Regions from separate parts of the Synechococcus sp. CC9605 genome, predicted to be linked through region 3. Evidence: predicted binding sites of a transcription regulator. Region 3 holds the regulator's gene; each other region holds the start of a gene.
The links. The regulator NtcA, encoded in region 3, controls nitrogen genes in cyanobacteria. The targets are predictions, from matches to a motif close to GTANCNNNNGNTAC.
Positions count from the first base shown of each region.

Region 1: glnA (type I glutamate--ammonia ligase) is a predicted target of NtcA. The motif match lies at 1,742-1,755, and genes of this name have one in related genera.
Region 2: SYNCC9605_RS13120 (molybdenum cofactor guanylyltransferase) is a predicted target of NtcA. The motif match lies at 1,979-1,992, and genes of this name have one in related genera.
Region 4: SYNCC9605_RS13095 (circularly permuted type 2 ATP-grasp protein) is a predicted target of NtcA. The motif match lies at 2,267-2,280, and genes of this name have one in related genera.

Region 1 covers NC_007516.1:1,123,714-1,128,085, reverse strand. The annotation lists gene SYNCC9605_RS06035 (pyridoxal-phosphate-dependent aminotransferase family protein) at 1-981, opposite strand, end outside; gene SYNCC9605_RS06030 (allophycocyanin subunit beta) at 1,090-1,614, opposite strand; gene glnA (type I glutamate--ammonia ligase) at 1,821-3,242, shown strand; gene SYNCC9605_RS06020 (class I SAM-dependent methyltransferase) at 3,357-4,372, shown strand, end outside.
Region 2 covers NC_007516.1:2,450,992-2,455,363, forward strand. The annotation lists gene SYNCC9605_RS13110 (hypothetical protein) at 1-227, opposite strand, end outside; gene SYNCC9605_RS13115 (GTP 3',8-cyclase MoaA) at 307-1,350, opposite strand; gene SYNCC9605_RS13120 (molybdenum cofactor guanylyltransferase) at 1,347-1,907, opposite strand; gene SYNCC9605_RS13125 (NarK family nitrate/nitrite MFS transporter) at 2,206-3,747, shown strand; gene SYNCC9605_RS13130 (nitrate reductase) at 3,830-4,372, shown strand, end outside.
Region 3 covers NC_007516.1:273,804-278,175, reverse strand. The annotation lists gene dcd (dCTP deaminase) at 1-240, opposite strand, end outside; gene SYNCC9605_RS01350 (cob(I)yrinic acid a,c-diamide adenosyltransferase) at 240-839, opposite strand; gene rph (ribonuclease PH) at 985-1,728, shown strand; gene ntcA (global nitrogen regulator NtcA) at 1,787-2,503, shown strand; gene SYNCC9605_RS01335 (DUF3084 domain-containing protein) at 2,531-3,682, shown strand; gene SYNCC9605_RS01330 (resolvase) at 3,679-4,125, shown strand; gene SYNCC9605_RS01325 (DUF3146 family protein) at 4,103-4,360, opposite strand; gene pth (aminoacyl-tRNA hydrolase) at 4,360-4,372, opposite strand, start outside.
Region 4 covers NC_007516.1:2,445,185-2,449,556, reverse strand. The annotation lists gene SYNCC9605_RS13100 (alpha-E domain-containing protein) at 1-685, opposite strand, end outside; gene SYNCC9605_RS13095 (circularly permuted type 2 ATP-grasp protein) at 679-2,154, opposite strand; gene SYNCC9605_RS15660 (hypothetical protein) at 2,356-2,481, shown strand; gene SYNCC9605_RS13090 (sodium:solute symporter family protein) at 2,471-3,901, shown strand; gene SYNCC9605_RS15655 (hypothetical protein) at 3,898-4,047, shown strand; gene SYNCC9605_RS13085 (aspartate/ornithine carbamoyltransferase family protein) at 4,209-4,372, shown strand, end outside.

The sequences.
Region 1 (4,372 bases), 850 kb from region 3:
GTCAGGAATGCGAACCGTGGTGAGGGTGGGGAGTCGGCGCTCGGCCGGCACATGCATCGAAAGGCCCAGACTTTCCAGCCCGGTCCAGAGCATCTCCGCATTGCTGCGATGGCGTGCCCAGGCCTGGTCGAGACCTTCCTCAGCCAACAGCCGCAGGGCCTCACGCATGCCAAAGTTCATGTTGACCGGCGCGGTGTGGTGGTAGACGCGGTCGCTGCCCCAGTACTGGTTCAGCAAGGAGACGTCCAGATACCAGTTGGGAACCTTGCCCTGACGAGCTGTCATCTTGGCCTCGGCACGGGGACCCATGGTGAATGGTCCGAGACCGGGAGGGCAGCTCAGGCCCTTCTGGCTGCAGCTGTAGGCGAGATCGACTTTCCACTCATCGATGTAGAGCGGCACACCCCCCAGAGAAGTGACAGTGTCGAGCAGCAGAAGGCAATCATGCTTCCGGCAGAGATCGCCGACGCCCTCCATGGGTTGACAGACACCCGTGGAGGTTTCGGCATGAACCATCGCCAGGATGGCCGGTTTGTGCTCAATCAGGGCAACTTCCAGCTCATCGAGAGAAAACCACTCACCCCAGGGCTTCTCAATAGTTTTCACCTCAGCGCGGTAGCGGCCGGCCATGTCAGCCAGACGCAGACCGAAGTACCCCTTCACCGCCACCAGAACGGTGTCTCCAGGCTCGACGGTGTTGGCGATGGTTGCTTCCATGGCAGCACTGCCGGTGCCGCTCATCGGAAGTGTGAGGCGGTTGTCGGTCTGCCAGGCGTAACGCAGCAGTTCCTGCACCTCACACATCAGATCCACATAGAGAGGATCAAGGTGACCAATCGGAGTTCTCGACAGAGCCGTCAGAACCGTTGGATGGGCGTTGGAGGGGCCTGGTCCAAGCAGGAGGCGGTCGGGTGTGCCGATCGGTGCAAAGGCTTTGCGGTGACGATCGTCAACGGGAAGGAGTGAGTTCGTCGTCGCCAAAGCCCTGATCGTTGGTTCGAAGTGTTGAGCCTACGCAGTCACGCCCGATTGGAGGGGTGTGGATGGGTCGATTGCAATCTGTTCAAATCTTGCGCTCAACCTTCAGGCTCAGCGTTGGCGCACGTTGGTTTCGCCGAGCCCCTTGGCCAGATGGTCGAACGGCTGAAGAACGGTGGCGAGCTGATCGGACGCAGCGCCTTTGGCCAGAAGCATCTCGGAAACAACCTCTCCCAACAGAACTATGCTGCGGACCGTTGGGCCGGTGGGAACCCCCAGGCTTTTATAGGTGTCGTCGAGCCCGTTCAGTACACGCTCATTGAGGATTGTGGAGTCACCGGCCACCAGGGCGTAACTGGCGTAACGGAGGAAGTAATCCATATCCCGCAGGCAGGCGGCGAGCCGGCGAGTGGTGTAGGCGTTGCCACCGGGCAGCAGCAGGTCGGGTTCATCCCGGAACAGGCGCTGGCTGGCCTCACGCACAATCTCGGCCGAGGAACCGTTGATCAGCTCAACGGCCTGAATCCGCAGCGCGGATTCATCCAGATACGCATTGATGCTGTCGATGGCTGGACGATCGAAGTAACGACCCAGCTGGTCGTAGCGACCGATCAGACCGCTGATTGCATCGCGCATGTCCCTGAATCTCCAGAGGATCCCCAGCGGAAGCTAACACCGTTGAGGCGGGCAGATCCTTTGGCAGGCCTGCATTTCAGCCAAGTTGACAGAAACGGTTACGCAGTCGCCTTCTGGCGGTTGAAACGTACCCCTTGATACAAAATGGTGTCTTGTGGCTGTTTACGGTCACATCACTGCACAATTCAGTCGAGCAGTCCTTTCTTATGTCGAAATCCCCCCAGGACGTCCTGCGCCAGATCAAGGACGAAGGCATCGAACTGATCGACCTCAAATTCACCGATCTGCACGGCAAGTGGCAGCACCTGACGGTCTGCACCGATCTGCTGGAGGAGGAGTCCTTCACGGAGGGCCTTGCTTTTGACGGCTCTTCCATTCGCGGCTGGAAGGGTATCCAGGCCTCCGACATGGCCATGGTGCCGGACGCCAACACCGCCTGGGTTGATCCCTTCTATAAGCACAAAACACTGAGCATGATTTGCTCGATTCAGGAGCCACGCACTGGCCAGCCCTACGAGCGCTGCCCCCGAGCCCTGGCTCAGCGGGCACTGAACCACCTGGCCAGCACCGGCCTAGCCGACATGGCCTTCTTCGGTCCGGAGCCGGAGTTCTTCCTCTTCGACGACGTCCGCTACAACTCGGCCGAAGGCGGTTCCTTCTACAGCGTTGACACGATCGAGGCGGGCTGGAACACCGGACGGATCGAAGAAGGCGGCAACCTCGCCTACAAGATCCAGGTGAAGGAGGGCTACTTTCCTGTCGCTCCCAACGACACCGCTCAGGACATCCGCTCCGAGATGCTCCTGCTGATGAGTCAGCTGGGTATTCCTACCGAGAAGCACCACCACGAGGTGGCCGGCGCGGGCCAACACGAACTCGGCATGAAATTTGCTGAGCTGATCCAGGCCGCCGACAACGTGATGACGTACAAGTACGTCGTGCGCAATGTGGCCAAGAAGTACGGCAAGACGGCCACCTTCATGCCCAAACCGGTCTTCAACGACAACGGCTCCGGCATGCACGTGCACCAGAGCCTCTGGAAGGGCGGACAGCCCCTGTTCTTCGGCGAAGGCACTTACGCCAACCTCTCGCAGACGGCCCGCTGGTACATCGGCGGCATCCTCAAGCACGCCCCCGCCTTCCTGGCCTTCACCAACCCCACCACCAACAGCTACAAGCGTCTGGTGCCCGGTTTCGAAGCCCCGGTGAACCTCGTCTACTCCGAGGGCAACCGCTCGGCTGCCGTGCGGATCCCGCTCACCGGCCCGAGCCCGAAGGCCAAGCGCCTCGAGTTCCGTTCCGGCGATGCCCTCGCCAACCCATATCTGGCCTTCAGCGCCATGATGATGGCCGGTCTAGACGGCATCAAGAACCAGATCGATCCTGGCGATGGCGAAGATCGCGACCTGTTCGAACTTCCGGCTGAAGAGCTCTCGAAGATCGCCACAGTCCCCGCATCCCTCAACGGTGCCCTGGAAGCGTTGAATGCCGATCGCGGCTTCCTCACCGCCGGTGGTGTGTTCAGCGACGACTTCATCGACAACTGGATCGACCTGAAGTACGAGGAGGTGCAGCAGCTGCGCCAGCGGCCGCACCCCCACGAATTCACCATGTACTACGACGCCTGATCAGTGCCCGTGCATCCCAAGACCCGCCTCTCTGGAGGCGGGTTTTTTTGTGGACTGCTGGCCACGCGATTGCGCGCCTCATTCGTTGGAATAGTGATGTTGTCTGAATCCGCGATGGCGTCAACGCCCCTGAGCAAGCTCGCGTACCAAACGCTTCAGCAAGGCAAAAGCATCGCGGGCCTGGCCCACAAGGAGCTGAGCACCAAGCTGATGGAGCTGTTGGCGCCGGATGCGGTGCCGAAAACAGAGCCCGTTTCCGCCGAAGTTCTCGGTGAGCTCCGGCTCGATATGAACAAGCTGCAGGAGCAGGACTGGCAGGACGCCGAACAGGGGATCTATCCAGAGCAGTTGTTGTTCGATGCACCCTGGCTCGATTGGGTCAGCCGCTACCCCCAGGTCTGGATTGACCTTCCCTCCACCTGGGATCGTCGTCGAGAACGCAACGTGCGCGATCTCCCCAAGCAAACCGACAAAGCGCTTTATCCCGAGTACTACCTCCAGAATTTTCACCATCAAACCGACGGCTACTTGAGTGATCACTCGGCTGGTCTTTACGACCTGCAGGTGGAGATCCTCTTCAATGGCACTGCCGATGCCATGCGACGCAGAGTTTTGGCTCCCTTGAAACGCGGCTTGAAACACTTCGCAGACCGTGCTCCGGGTTCCCTCAAAATTCTCGATGTGGCCACCGGCACCGGCCGGACCCTGCAGCAGATCCGCGCTGCTGTGCCCCACGCGCAGCTGATCGGAACCGATCTCTCCGAGTCGTACTTGCGTCAAGCCAACCGCTGGCTGAATGACGGTGATGCATCCCTGGTTCAGCTGATCCGTGCCAATGGCGAATCCCTGCCCTTGGCCGATGAATCTGTTCAGGCCGTCACCAGTGTGTTCCTGCTGCATGAACTGCCGGCAGAGGCCCGCCAGAACGTGCTGAACGAGGCCTGGCGTGTGCTCGAACCCGGCGGTGTTTTCGTGCTTGCCGACTCTGTGCAAATGGCTGATTCAGCCAAATTCGCCTCCGTGATGGAGAACTTCCGGCGGGTCTTCCATGAGCCCTATTATCGCGACTACATCGGCGACGACATCGACGCCCGCCTCGCTGCTTCAGGGTTCGAAGGCATCACCGCGGA
Region 2 (4,372 bases), 330 kb from region 3:
AGGTTTACGAGGAAGAAGGTTCTGCCGCCACTGGCCGCGAGCAGATTATCTTCTTGATGAGGATGCAGATAGAACTGCCAGGCTCCGCTCTCCGGATCGTTGGGGGGCGACACCGCCGGGCCGCTGTGAATCACCAGATCGCGCGCGTTCGAGGTGTCCACGGTGACGTCGAAAAAACGAACCGACGGGGTGTCGCGGAAGCGCTCGTAAGCCAGCAGTTCAAACATGTCGATGGATCCAGCGAGACCCTTCAGCTGCCCCGTTGTACCGAGGGCATCACGCAAAAACGGTGACGATCACGACGGTTCAGCCCCCCAGATACGCCATTTCCGCATGGGTTGACGCAGCGGCGGCTGGATCACGCTCCTCGCTGTAGCGGTCTTGACGCCGCTGCCAGAGCTGGCGCATGGCCTGCTCAAGCTGAAGATCCGACGCGAGTGCGGGCTTCAGATCGGTGCCTTCAGCCGAGAACAGGCAGGTGAACGCCTGCCCATCTGCGGTGACACGCAAACGGTTGCAATCCCCGCAGAACGGCTCGCTGATGGAAGAGATCACACCGATGGATCCGGCGCCATCGCCATAGCGCCAACGCCGGGCCGTCCCACCCCGCGGTCGACCCAGCGGTTCAAGAGGCCAACGGGCATTAATACGCTCCACCATCTGCGCCGCCGGGAGCACCTGGTCCAGCGTCCACTGGTTGCGGTTGCCCACATCCATATATTCGATCAAACGCAGCTCCATCCCCCGCTGCCGCGCCAAAGCGGCCAAGGGCAACAGCTGATCGTCATTGATCCCCCGTTGGATCACGGCATTGAGCTTGAGCTCACCGCGTGAGGGGTCAAAGCCAGCGGCGAAGGCCGCCGCGATGCCGTCCTGCACCTGGCGCACCAGGCGTTCCCCAGCCACGGCACCACCCTGAAGACCAGCCATGCGCGCCGCAGCTTCCCCTTCCGCTGCATCCAGGCTGATGGTGATGCGATCCAGCCCTGCGGCACGCAACGCCCGCCCCATCGGTTCCGACAACAGCACCCCGTTGCTGGTGAGCGCCACGGCCTGTAAACCGGCCATCGGATCCGAGCGATCCCGCCGGGCCTGCGCCACCGCCTCCAGCAAAGGCAACAAACGCCGGCTCAACAACGGCTCTCCACCGGTGAGCCTCAACGTTTGTACCCCCAGGCGCGTGGCCACACGAATAACGCGAATCTGCTGCTCAAGGGTGAGCAGGCCAGGGGGCTCCTCCACATCCGGACAGCAGTACGGACAGGCGAGATTGCAACGGGCCGTGAGCGACAACCGCAGCACCCCGATAGGCCGGTTGAGGCGGTCAGCAAGCGGCAGCGACGTGCTCATCCCTCCAACGCTGCCAGATCTGCAGGGCAGTTGGCATTCACCAACGCCTCTGCAGGCAAGCGCACCGCCTGATGGGGAACGCGGGCCAACCAATCCATCCAGCGCAACTCTCCGCGTTGCAGTTGCTGATCAAGGCAAGAGCGGAAGGGAGAACCGGAGGGGATCACCGCCAGCAACGGCTGCAGCCGTTGACCGTCATGGGCCACCGCTGCCTGCTCCGGGGCACGCTTCCAGGCTGCGATGAGTCGCCGGACAACGGCGGTGTTCAAACAGGGCATGTCCACCGGCAGCACCAACAAGGCCTCCCCAGGTTGGGACGGCAACAGCCTGGCCAGCGCCTGCAGGGGGCCATTCCAGGGAGGTGGCTCCAGCACCACGGAACATCCCGGCCGGTGGGCCAGGAGTTCTGCGTGGGCGGCATGACGACTCAACACCTGCACCGGATAACCGAGCGGCAACAACTGGTCGACCAGGGCCGTGAGCCAGACACCACCGGAGGGATGCGGCAAAAGAGCCTTGTCACGCCCCATGCGACGGCTGCTTCCGCCACTGAGCAAACAAACCCGCAAGCCTTGATTCACATCGCCGACCAACAATCTGAACCAGCGAAGTCCAACAACCCGCAAAAGTTGCAATCGCTACCAAATCGCTGCGGCACAAGATCACCTGATCCGATCAATCAGCCCCATTGATGTTTGCTTGGCAACACAAAAATGCAAATCGGTAACCAATCTGACCAAACAAGGGGCCGGTGAATTGATTAACTGCGCGGGTCAAACGGATTCTCTTTTCGACCGTTTTGCCATCCCCGGGCACCTTTCCTTTTGAAGCCCGAGGTTCCTTCTCTTCTCATCCATGCTTGGCGACCTCTGGTCGTTCCAGGGCAGGTACCGAACCCTTCACCTGACCTGGATCGCCTTCTTCCTGACCTTCGTGGTCTGGTTCAACCTGGCCCCTCTGGCCACCACCGTGAAAACGGACCTGGGTCTGACCGTTGGTCAGATCCGCACCGTGGCCATTTGCAACGTGGCTCTCACCATTCCGGCCCGCGTGCTGATCGGCATGCTCCTGGACAAATTCGGACCCCGGATCACCTACTCCTCGATCCTGGTGTTCTCGGCGATTCCCTGCCTGCTGTTTGCGTCCGCTCAGGACTTCAACCAGCTGGTGGTGGCACGTTTGCTGCTCTCCATCGTTGGCGCCGGCTTCGTGATCGGCATCCGCATGGTGGCCGAGTGGTTCCCGCCCAAGGAAATCGGCCTGGCTGAAGGAATTTACGGCGGCTGGGGGAACTTCGGCTCCGCCTTCTCCGCCCTCACCATGGTGGCCCTCGCTGGCTTCCTCTCCTTCTCCGGCGGCTTCGAGCTGCCCACCGGCGCTGTTCTGAACTGGCGCGGTGCCATCGCCCTGACCGGCATCGTCTCCGCCGTCTACGGCCTCTTCTACTTCTTCAACGTCACCGACACCCCGCCTGGCAAGACGTACCAGCGCCCTGAGAAAACCGCAGGTCTGGAAGTCACCTCCATGCGCGACTTCTGGGGACTGCTGGGCATGAACGTGCCCTTCGCAGCCATTCTCTGCGTGCTCTGCTGGCGTCTTGGCAAGGTGGGCTTCCTCACTCCAAGCACCTATCCATTGGCACTCGGTGCTGTTGCCGTCTGGTTTGCCTTCCAGACCTGGGGAATCATTCGTACCAACCGCGACCTGATCCTCGGCAACAAGGTTTATCCCAAGGAAGACCGCTACGAGTTCCGCCAGGTTGCGATCCTCGAGCTCACTTACATCGTGAATTTCGGCTCCGAACTGGCCGTGGTTTCGATGCTGCCCACCTTCTTTGAAACCACCTTCGATCTGCCGAAGGCCACCGCCGGAATCCTTGCGTCCTGCTTCGCTTTCGTGAACCTGGTCGCCCGCCCTGCTGGTGGTCTTATCTCCGACAGCGTCGGCAGCCGTAAGAACACCATGGGCTTCCTCACCGCCGGTCTCGGCGTGGGCTACCTGGTAATGAGCATGATCAAGCCGGGCACCTTTACCGGCACCACCGGCATCGCTGTTGCCGTGGTGATCACCATGCTCGCCTCCTTCTTCGTGCAGTCCGGTGAAGGCGCCACCTTCGCGCTGGTGCCCCTGGTCAAGCGTCGCGTCACCGGTCAGGTGGCCGGCCTGGTGGGTGCCTACGGCAACGTTGGTGCTGTGACCTACCTGACCATCTTCAGCCTCCTGCCGATGTGGATGGGCGGCGGCGGCGAACCCACCCCCGAGGTGATCGCGGCTTCCAACAGTGCCTTCTTCCAGATCCTGGGAGTGGCTGGTCTGATCGTGGCCTTCTTCTGCTTCTTCTTCCTGAAGGAACCCAAGGGGTCCTTCGCAGACCTGCACGAAGGCGAAACCGCCTGATCCGTCTCCCTCCGCAGCACCCTGTCGCTGCACAACGACCCGGAGCTTCGGCTCCGGGTTTTGTTCTTTTTTTGGTTCCTGCATGACCAACTCACCCCGCAGTGTGCGCAGCCAGTGCCCCTACTGCGGCGTGGGTTGTGGTCTGGAGCTCTTGCCTCCTGCCGTGAAGGGTGAGGCCGTGAAGCGGGATGCTGAGGGCAACCCGATGTGGAACGCCCGCGGCGACCGCGAACACCCCTCCAGCCTTGGCCAGGTCTGCATCAAGGGCGCCACCATCGGCGAAACCCTGGCCCCAGGCCGCCTGCGCCAACCCCTGTTCCGCCAGACCCTCGAGGACGACTTCGCGCCGATCAGCTGGGACGACGCCCTCAACAAAATCACCGGCCAGATCAAGGCGAGCGTGGCCCGGCGCGGCAACGCCGATGGCATTGCCATGTACGGCTCCGGTCAGTTCCACACCGAGGATTACTACCTCGCCCAGAAACTGCTGAAAGGGGCCCTGGGCACCAACAATTTCGACGCCAACTCGCGGCTGTGCATGAGCTCAGCGGTGGCGGGCTACACCCGCAGCCTGGGCTCCGATGGTCCCCCCTGCAGCTATGAGGACCTCGACCACTGCTCAGTG
Region 3 (4,372 bases):
GGTGGGCTCGAGGTTGGCTGGGTTGAACCGCTTGGGGTTCATCACCGTGCCCGGAACATGCCGGAAGATCAGGAATTCCTGGGGCGACAAGCGCAGGTCGTAGCCATAAGAGGAGCAACCGAAACTCAAAACCGGTCTCAGCTTTTGCTCCGGATCCAGGTGACGAACCAGACCGCTCTGGAATGGCTCGATCATTCCCTGGCCGGCCTGTTCAGTGATCCAGCGATCGCACTTGAGCATCAGAAACCTCGGCGCAACTCCGTGACTTGATCTGCCATCTCCATCACACCGGCGGGGATTGCAGGTCCAGTGATGATCACATCCATCGAAGCGGGCCGCTGCTCAAGGGCTGCAATCACATCCGCTTCATCCAGGTATCCGAAGGCCACGGCAAGGCCGATTTCATCCAACACCAGCTGGTCGAGATCTCCCTGAATCAAGTGCTGGCGACAGATGGACCAAACTGCAGCCACCGCCTCGGCGCCACCGGGATGCCCCGGTGAGGAGAGGCAGAGGGGCACTTCCGGACGGAGCCAGACAAGACCTCCGCAGAGCTGCACCCGTCCAGCCGGTCCCTGCTGAACGCCCCCTTTGAGGAACTGACTGATCAGAACACGACTGCCCAAGCCAGCAGCACGCATGGCCTGACTCAGAACACTGGCGAAACTGCCTCGGTAGGGCGCCGTATGCACTTGAAGCTGCCCTTCGGGGGCCACCAGATGCAGGGGTGGCGAATCAGAGACAGGTGCTACGGGCCTGAGGCCCGCCCGCTGCAAAGCCTGCTGATCCTGATCCAGGGAGTTCTGGAATGCTTGGGGATTGGCGAGGCTTGTGGTCATCACGGAAGCATCTGCCCGGGTGCCCCCGGCGAGACCTTGAATGTAGCGGCGAGATCACATTCCACAAGGGGATTGACACCACCCATGGTGTTTGGACGGGGCGAGAACCAACCGCCTGCGAGGCTTGACGAACTGCACACCACCGATGAGCCAATCCCCTGAACACCGCACTGATGGCCGTCGCCCAGAGCAGTTGCGACCGTTCTCGGTGACCTGGAATCCCATGGGGTTTGCTCTGAGCTCCCTGGTGGTTCACACGGGCCGAACCGCTGTGCTCTGCAGCGTCTGCTTGGAGGGCAAGGTTCCCCGCTGGCGGAAGGGAGAAGGGCTGGGATGGCTCAGCGCCGAATACCGGTTGCTGCCAGGGTCCACCCCACAGCGGCAATCACGGGAGCTGATGAAACTCTCGGGTCGCACCCAGGAGATTCAGCGGTTGATCGGGCGCAGCCTGCGCGCCGTGATCGACATGGAACGCCTGGGGGAGCGCACCTTGCTGATCGACTGCGACGTGATCCAGGCGGACGCCGGCACCCGGACGGCCTCGATCACCGGGGCTTGGCTCGCCCTGGACCAGGCCTGCCGATCGCTGGTGGAACAGGGAGTGCTGGAGCAATCGCCGCTGGTCGATCAGGTGGCGGCCGTCTCCGTGGGCTTGGTGGATGGCCAGGCCTTGCTGGATCTGGACTACAGCGAAGACAGCCGAGCCGAGGTGGACTTGAACGTTGTGCAGGCCGGCGATGGCCGTCTTTTGGAAATCCAGGGAACTGCGGAGGGAGCACCCTTCAGCCGCAGCCAGCTCAATGAGCTGCTGGATTTGGCGGAGCCGGGATTGTCATCCCTGATGCAGGCACAACGCCAAGCCTTCACCGAGCACAGCAGCGTTACGTAATAACCGCTACATGGCGGCCACCGCCGGGTCCGTAATTTCGCTTCACCAGGGGGTTGTCATGACCAGTAGCCGAGGTTTCAGCCGATACGCCCCGCAGATGGTGGCTCCTTCTCCCAGCGCAGAACCGGCCAACCGTTCTCTCCTTGAGATCATCCGAGATCTCGATGGCGCCAGCAGTGAACTGGTGGACCGCAACAAGACCATTTTCTTCCCTGGAGATCCCGCAGAACGGGTGTATCTGATCCGCCGGGGGGCCGTTCGTCTGTCCCGCGTCTATGAGTCGGGGGAGGAAATCACCGTGGCCCTGCTCCGCGAGAACAGCCTCTTCGGTGTGCTGTCACTGCTGACCGGCCAACGCTCTGATCGCTTCTACCACGCTGTGGCCTTTACCAGGGTCGAGATGGTGACGGCACCGGCGACCTCCGTCAAGGCCGCCATCGAAGCCGACACCAGCGTTGGACTGCGCCTGCTGCAGGGTCTCTCCAGCCGGATTCTGCAGACCGAAACGATGATTGAAACCCTCACCCATCGGGACATGTCGTCCCGGCTGGTGAGCTTCCTGCTGGTGCTGTGCAGGGATTTCGGCGTGGCGGATGAGCTGGGCATCACCATCGATCTGCGCCTGTCCCATCAAGCCATCGCTGAAGCAATTGGCTCAACACGCGTCACAATTACGCGTCTGCTGGGAGACTTGCGTCAATCCGGTCTGGTTCAGATTGACCGCAAGAAAATCACCGTTCTGGATCCGATCGCTCTGGCCAAACGCTTCAGCTAGTCCGGCCATCGCCCCACGAGTGCAGCCATGAGCGGCTGGGCACTGATTCTGGTTCTGCTGGTGCTCGGGGGAGTGCTGTCGACCCTGGGTGATCGTCTGGGCAGCCGCGTCGGCAAAGCGCGACTGAGTTTGTTCAAGATGCGCCCAAGGCGCACCGCCGTTCTGATCACGGTTCTGACCGGCAGCCTGATCAGTGCGCTTTCACTTGGCCTGATGCTGCTGGTGAGCCGACAGCTGCGGGTGGGCCTGTTTGAGTTGGATGCCCTGCAGGAGAAGCTCCAGGACAGCCGGCGACAGCTAAAGGCAGCCGAGCGTGAACGGGACAAGACCCAAACAGAAACCCGGCGGATCGCCATTGAGCTGAAGCAAGCGCAGCAGCGGGCCAACACCCTGCGCCTTGAACTGGCTCCTCTTCAGAACGAGCGGGCCCAACTTGAAGCTGAACGTGAGCGCCTCAGCCAGGACATCGCCTCCCGCGATGCGGACATTCAACGCACGGAAGCCGAACTCAACAGCGTTCGCAGCCGTATCCGTGCCGGGGAGCAGGAACTCAAACAACTTGAACGCAATCTGGTCGCCCTGAGGCGTGGATCGGTGGTGATCAGCAGCGGCCAGACCTTGGCGAGAGCAACGGTTCGACTCGAGGCTCCGGACCAGGCCAAACAGGCCGTCGACAGGTTGTTGCAGGAGGCCAATCTCAACGCCTACGGGAAAGTGAGGCCTGGCGAAGCGCCCGAACGCCAGTTGATCCGCGTTCCTCGAAGCGACGTGGAACGCCTGCAAAACATCATCCGCAAACCGGAAACCTGGGTGATCTCGCTGCGCTCTGCCACCAATGTGCTGCGGGGTGAAACGGCGGTGTACGCCTTCCCCGAGGCGCGTCCCAACCGGCCGGTGGCCCAACGTGGAGATGTGCTGGCCACAACCACGCTTCAACCGAATGACCGCACGCCAGAGGGCATTCGCACACGGTTGAACCTTCTCCTGGCCTCGGCCTATGCCGAGGTGCAGCGGCGTGGATCCCTGACCGAGGGGCTTCAGTTCGATGGATCAGCCCTCTCCCAACTGGCCCAGACCCTGATGGAAGGCCCCAGCCAAAGCGTGGTCCTGGAGGTGATTTCCGCAGGGGTCAGCGACAGCGCCGATCCTGTCGTTGTCACCATTCAGGCCTCCCTATGAAACGAGTGGCCGTTCTCGATCCAGGTCGCTGCAAATGTGGTCTTGTGCTGGCCGATCTTCAGCTCGGCCTTGTGCGCGAAGGATATGTGCTGGCCCCGGAGGCCGTGGAACCCTGGCTGGAGCAGTGGAATCAAGACCAAGCTCTCGACCGCATCCTGATCGGCGATGGCACGGGAAGCCGAGCCTGGATCAAGCGACTAGAACGGCTGTGCCATCTGACCTTGGTTCCGGAGCAGGGAACAACCCTGAGGGCAAGACAGCGTTACTGGACGCTGTGGCCGGCGCGGGGTTGGCGAAGGATGCTGCCGGCAGGGCTGCGCATTCCACCGGTGGATCTGGATGCGGTTGCAGCTTTGGTGATGCTTGAGGAGCACCTGCAGTGCAGCCTGAGATGGCCGGAGCCGGCCCCCACGTTCTCGCTCAGAACCTGGCCCGAACCATGAAGGTGTAGTCACCCCCCGGTTCCAGCCTGTAATCGGAACGCACCAGAAACCGCCGCAGAGCATCCTCGATCAAGGCACGTCCCAGGGACGGCTCCACCACCAGTTCGCCGCGATCAAAGGCCCAGGAAAACTGCCACTCAAAACCTCCGGCAGAGACTTCACCCTCCACGCATTTGGCTTGAAAACACTGGCGAAGCACCCGCAAATGGGCCGTTGTCGCCGGGAGAGCCGGCATCAGTCGACAGGC
Region 4 (4,372 bases), 340 kb from region 3:
GCAGCAAAAATCGGGCCACGGAGGCAGGGCTGATCGCGTGCTGCATGCTCTGGCGGTACATCTGATAAGCCCCCGCTGTGCGTAGCAGGGTGATCCATTGCAGTTCATCCAGCACGCCGCCCACCTCTTCAGGGGAGGGCAGCAGCAGGAAATATTTGACGTCGAGGATGCGGGAGGTTTTGTCGGCCCGTTCGATCAAACGCCCCAGCTGACTGAACAGCCAACTCAGATCACGGCTCAAGGTGGTGTCGGTGATCCCGTACACGAGCTGGCAGCCGCGGCGGATGATCCGCAGTTGCTCCTGCACCGGTTCCCGCCAGATGTCTTCGTCGTCCTGGAGGCTCCAGTGCAGATCATTGATCTGCTCCCACATTTCCGTGGTGATCACATCCCTGATCTGCCGTGCGTTTTCCCGCGCCATCGCAATGCAACTCACGATGCTGTTGGGATTGCTGCGGTCCAACAGCAGGAAGCGCACCACCTGTTTGGGCGTGGCACCGGGGTAGGCCCTATCGAAGCGGTGGCGATCTCCCGTCACCTCCACCAGCGGCAGCCACGGTTCGGCGCTGCCCGGAGGACAGTCCAATGCCATCGCTTCACTCACCTCCAGAAAGCGCGAGATGTTTTCGGCGCGTTCCAGATAGCGGTTGATCCAGTAGAGCGAATCGGCAACGCGACTCAGCACGGCACAGCCTCCTGGGCTTGCGGTGCTGCCATCGTTTGGTCGTCGACGATCCAGGTGTCCTTGCAGCCGCCGCCCTGGGACGAATTCACCACCAGCGAGCCCCGCTTGAGGGCCACGCGGGTCAGTCCGCCTGGGCTGACCCAGTTGCTTGCGCCGCGCAGCACGTAGGGGCGCAGATCCACGTGGCAGGGGTAGAGCTCACCGTCACTGAGGGATGGCACGGTGGAGAGTTGCAGCGTGGGCTGCGCGATGAAGTTGCGGGGATTCGCACGGATCTTCGTGTCGAAGTCCGCCAGCTCCGATCGGGTGGCTTGGGGGCCGATCAGCATTCCGTAGCCGCCGGCTTCCGCCACTGATTTCACCACCAGTTGCTCGAGGTGTTCCAGCACATAGCGCTGATCGTCTGGCCGGGCACAGAGGTAGGTGGGAACGTTCTCGATGATCGGCTCCTCATCGAGGTAGTAGCGGATCATCGCCGGCACGTGTGCATAGATCAGTTTGTCGTCGGCGATGCCGGTGCCAGGGGCGTTGGCGATGGCGACCCGTCCTTGCCGCAGCACGTCGATCAGGCCCGGCACCCCCAGCATCGAGTCCTTGCGGAACACGGTGGGGTCAAGGAAATCATCGTCGATGCGGCGGTAGATCACATCCACGGGTTCCAGGCCATTGGTGCTGCGCATCCACACCCGGCCGCCTTCGCACACCAGATCGCGCCCCTCAACCAGGTGAATGCCCATTTCTTGGGCCAGGTAGCTGTGTTCGAAATAGGCGCTGTTGAACACCCCGGGCGTCAGGATCGCCACGCGGGGGGTGTCACTCCAGGGCGCCAGGTCTTGAAGGGTGCGCAGCAGATGGGAGGGATAGTCGTCGATCGGTTGAACGGCACGGCCTTCGAACAGGCCAGAGAACAATCGCTTCATCACCCGACGGTTCTCGAGGAAGTAGGCCACCCCTGAAGGACAGCGCAGGTTGTCCTCCAGCACCCGCCATGTGCCCTTGCCGTCGCGGATCAGGTCGAGCCCGGAGATGTGGCACCAGCGGTTGAGGGGCAGGCTGATGCCCTGCATCTGAGGTCGCCAACCGGAGGAACTTTCAACGTCTTCCCGTGGGATCACACCGTCGTTGAGGATCTGCTGGGGGCCATAGATGTCAGCGAGGAAGCGGTCGATGGCTTCCAGGCGTTGCAGCAGTCCCTGCTCCAGGGTGATCCAGTCGCTGCGGCCGATCAGCCGAGGCAAGGGATCGAAGGGGAGAATTCGTTCGCTGCCTTTGAGCCCGGAATCGTTGAGGCGGAAGGTGGCGCCGAGGCGACGCAGCAGCTGGCTGGCTGAGGCATGGCTGCGGTTGAGCTCGGGCAAGCCCATCTGCCCCAGTGATGCAAGTAGTGGGGCCAGATCGGCGCGTGGTTTGGCCGTTTCACGGCAGAAATATTCGTCGAAGCCGACCGTCGGTTTGTAGTCGGTGAACATCCTGATCGCACAAGCGGGGCGCATCCAAGGCGTCGCCCCACTCCACTTTGGGTGGTGGTTGCTACACATTCCGCAATTTCAGGCAAGAGGACGCCGATCGCCTGTTGTTTGGGTATCCGTAGGCACCTGAATGGAGGGCACAGGGCCAGGGCAGGGTGCCTCCTTTGCTTATCTGTTTCTGGAGTTCAAACGCACTTCGCCTTGGATGAATTGCTCTGGGCGCGTCTGATCTTTGCCCTTGGTGCCGTTGTGACTGCGGCGACGGTGGTGATGATTCTGCGCGGACACCTGTATTGGAACCGCAGGGGGTCGAGGGATGTCCGCTGACTCGGTTCCCTTCCTTCAGCCCGGGATCGCCTGGGCGTTGGTGGTGCTGTTCTCTGTTCTCTGGGTGTCGCTGGGGATTGCCTGGGGCCGGCGCGGTCAAGGCAATGCCGACGACTACATGCTTGCGGGGCGCAACATCGGGCTGGCTCTAAGTACGGCCACGTTGATGGCCTCCTGGGTCACCGGCAACACCACCCTGCTCGCCCCTGAATTCGGTTACAAAACCGGCCTCTGGGGCATGTTCAGCTATGCCCTGGCCGGGCTTGGCCTGATTCTGTTCGCCCCCCTGGCCTCGCGGATCAAGCAGTTGATGCCCAACGGGCGCACCAGTGGCGACTTCATTCGCCTGCGCTACGGGCGTCTGGCCTGGTGGGTGTTCATGCTGATCACCGCGATCTATACCCTGGGCTTTCTGATGACCCAGGCGATGGGTGCTGGCCTGCTGCTGCAGGCCCTTTCAGGCTTTGATTACCACGTGGGAATGATGGTGGTGATTGGTGTTGCCACCTTCTACACCCTGTTCGGCGGAATGCGGGCCGTGATCGGCACCGATTTCATCCAGTCGCTGTTGATCATGGTGTTGCTGGCGGTGGTGGCGGTGCTCGCCTTCCGCCAATTCCCGATGCCCGAGGTGCATGCCTCATTGCTGGCCAGGCATCCCGATCGGCTTGATCTGCTGCTGCCGGCGGGCTTGTTGATCGCCTGGAATTCCGCCCTCTTTTCGATGGGCGAGGTGTTTCACAACAACATCTGGTGGTCCCGGGTCTTCGCCAGTCGGCGCTCGGTGGTGATGGCCTCTTTTGTTTTGGGGGGCATCGCCTGGATGAGCGTGCCGATGGTGACGGGCTCCATCGGCCTGGTGGCCCTGGCACGTGAGCTGCCTCTCGAGCAGGTGAACATGGTCTTCCCCGTGATGGCCGCTGATCTGCTCGGGGCCGGCGGCGCGGCCCTGGTGTTTGTGGTGGTGTTTGCCTCGCTCACCTCTACCTTGGATTCGTTGCTGGCATCCACCGCCGATCTGTTGGCGGAGGATGTGTACTTTCGCCTGTTGCGGCCTCAGGCCAGCGACCTGCAGCTCAAGCAGGCGGCGCGGCTGATGGTGGTGGGACTTGCCGTCGTCACCCTTGCGTTGTCCTGGCCGCGGCTTGATTCGCTGGCGTCGGTGCTGTTCTTCACCGGTGCCCTGGTGGCCTCCACGGTCTGGCCTGTGGCGTGTGGTCTCTACTGGCGCACAGCCAACCGCACGGCTGCCATTGCGGCCATGCTCGCCGGCAGCGTTGTGGGCCTGCTCGCCTATGTGCTGATCGCGCCCTATTGCGCTGCTGTGTTTTCGGCGGCCGTGTCGGCGGTTGTGATGCTGATGGGCAGTCGGATCTGGCCGGAACGCTTCGACTTCACCTTGTTGCAGGAGGAGGGATGATTCAAATGCTTCCTTTGATGGCCGGCCTTGTTGGTCTGTCTGGCTTTCAGTTTTTGCTGGTGGCCAGTCAGTTAGCCCTGGTGCTGTCGGTGCTCGTGTTGCTGCTGATCTGGTGGGTGGAGTGGCGCAATGGCCGGGTTTGGTGATGTCTCCTTTAGCCGTACACCCCAGCACAATCCTTTCCGGATCTTTGCTTAAGAAGCTGCTTCTTCGTGGACGCAGCAGTGTGGTTGTTGTTACCGGTGAAAGATGTAGTTCCTGGCTTTAGCACTCGGTTTGGCAAACAGAGTGTTGATCCGATCCCGCTATGGCACAGGCCAAAACAGCAGTTGTGGACGCGTCTTCGGTTCAGATTCGGTTTGAGCCGATGGGGCCTGATGTCTACGGGCAGAATCAACCCCAGGAGCTGCTGGCTGCCATTGCTGAAGATGTTGAACCTTTGAAGGATTTGGTGGATCAGCACGTGGTGTC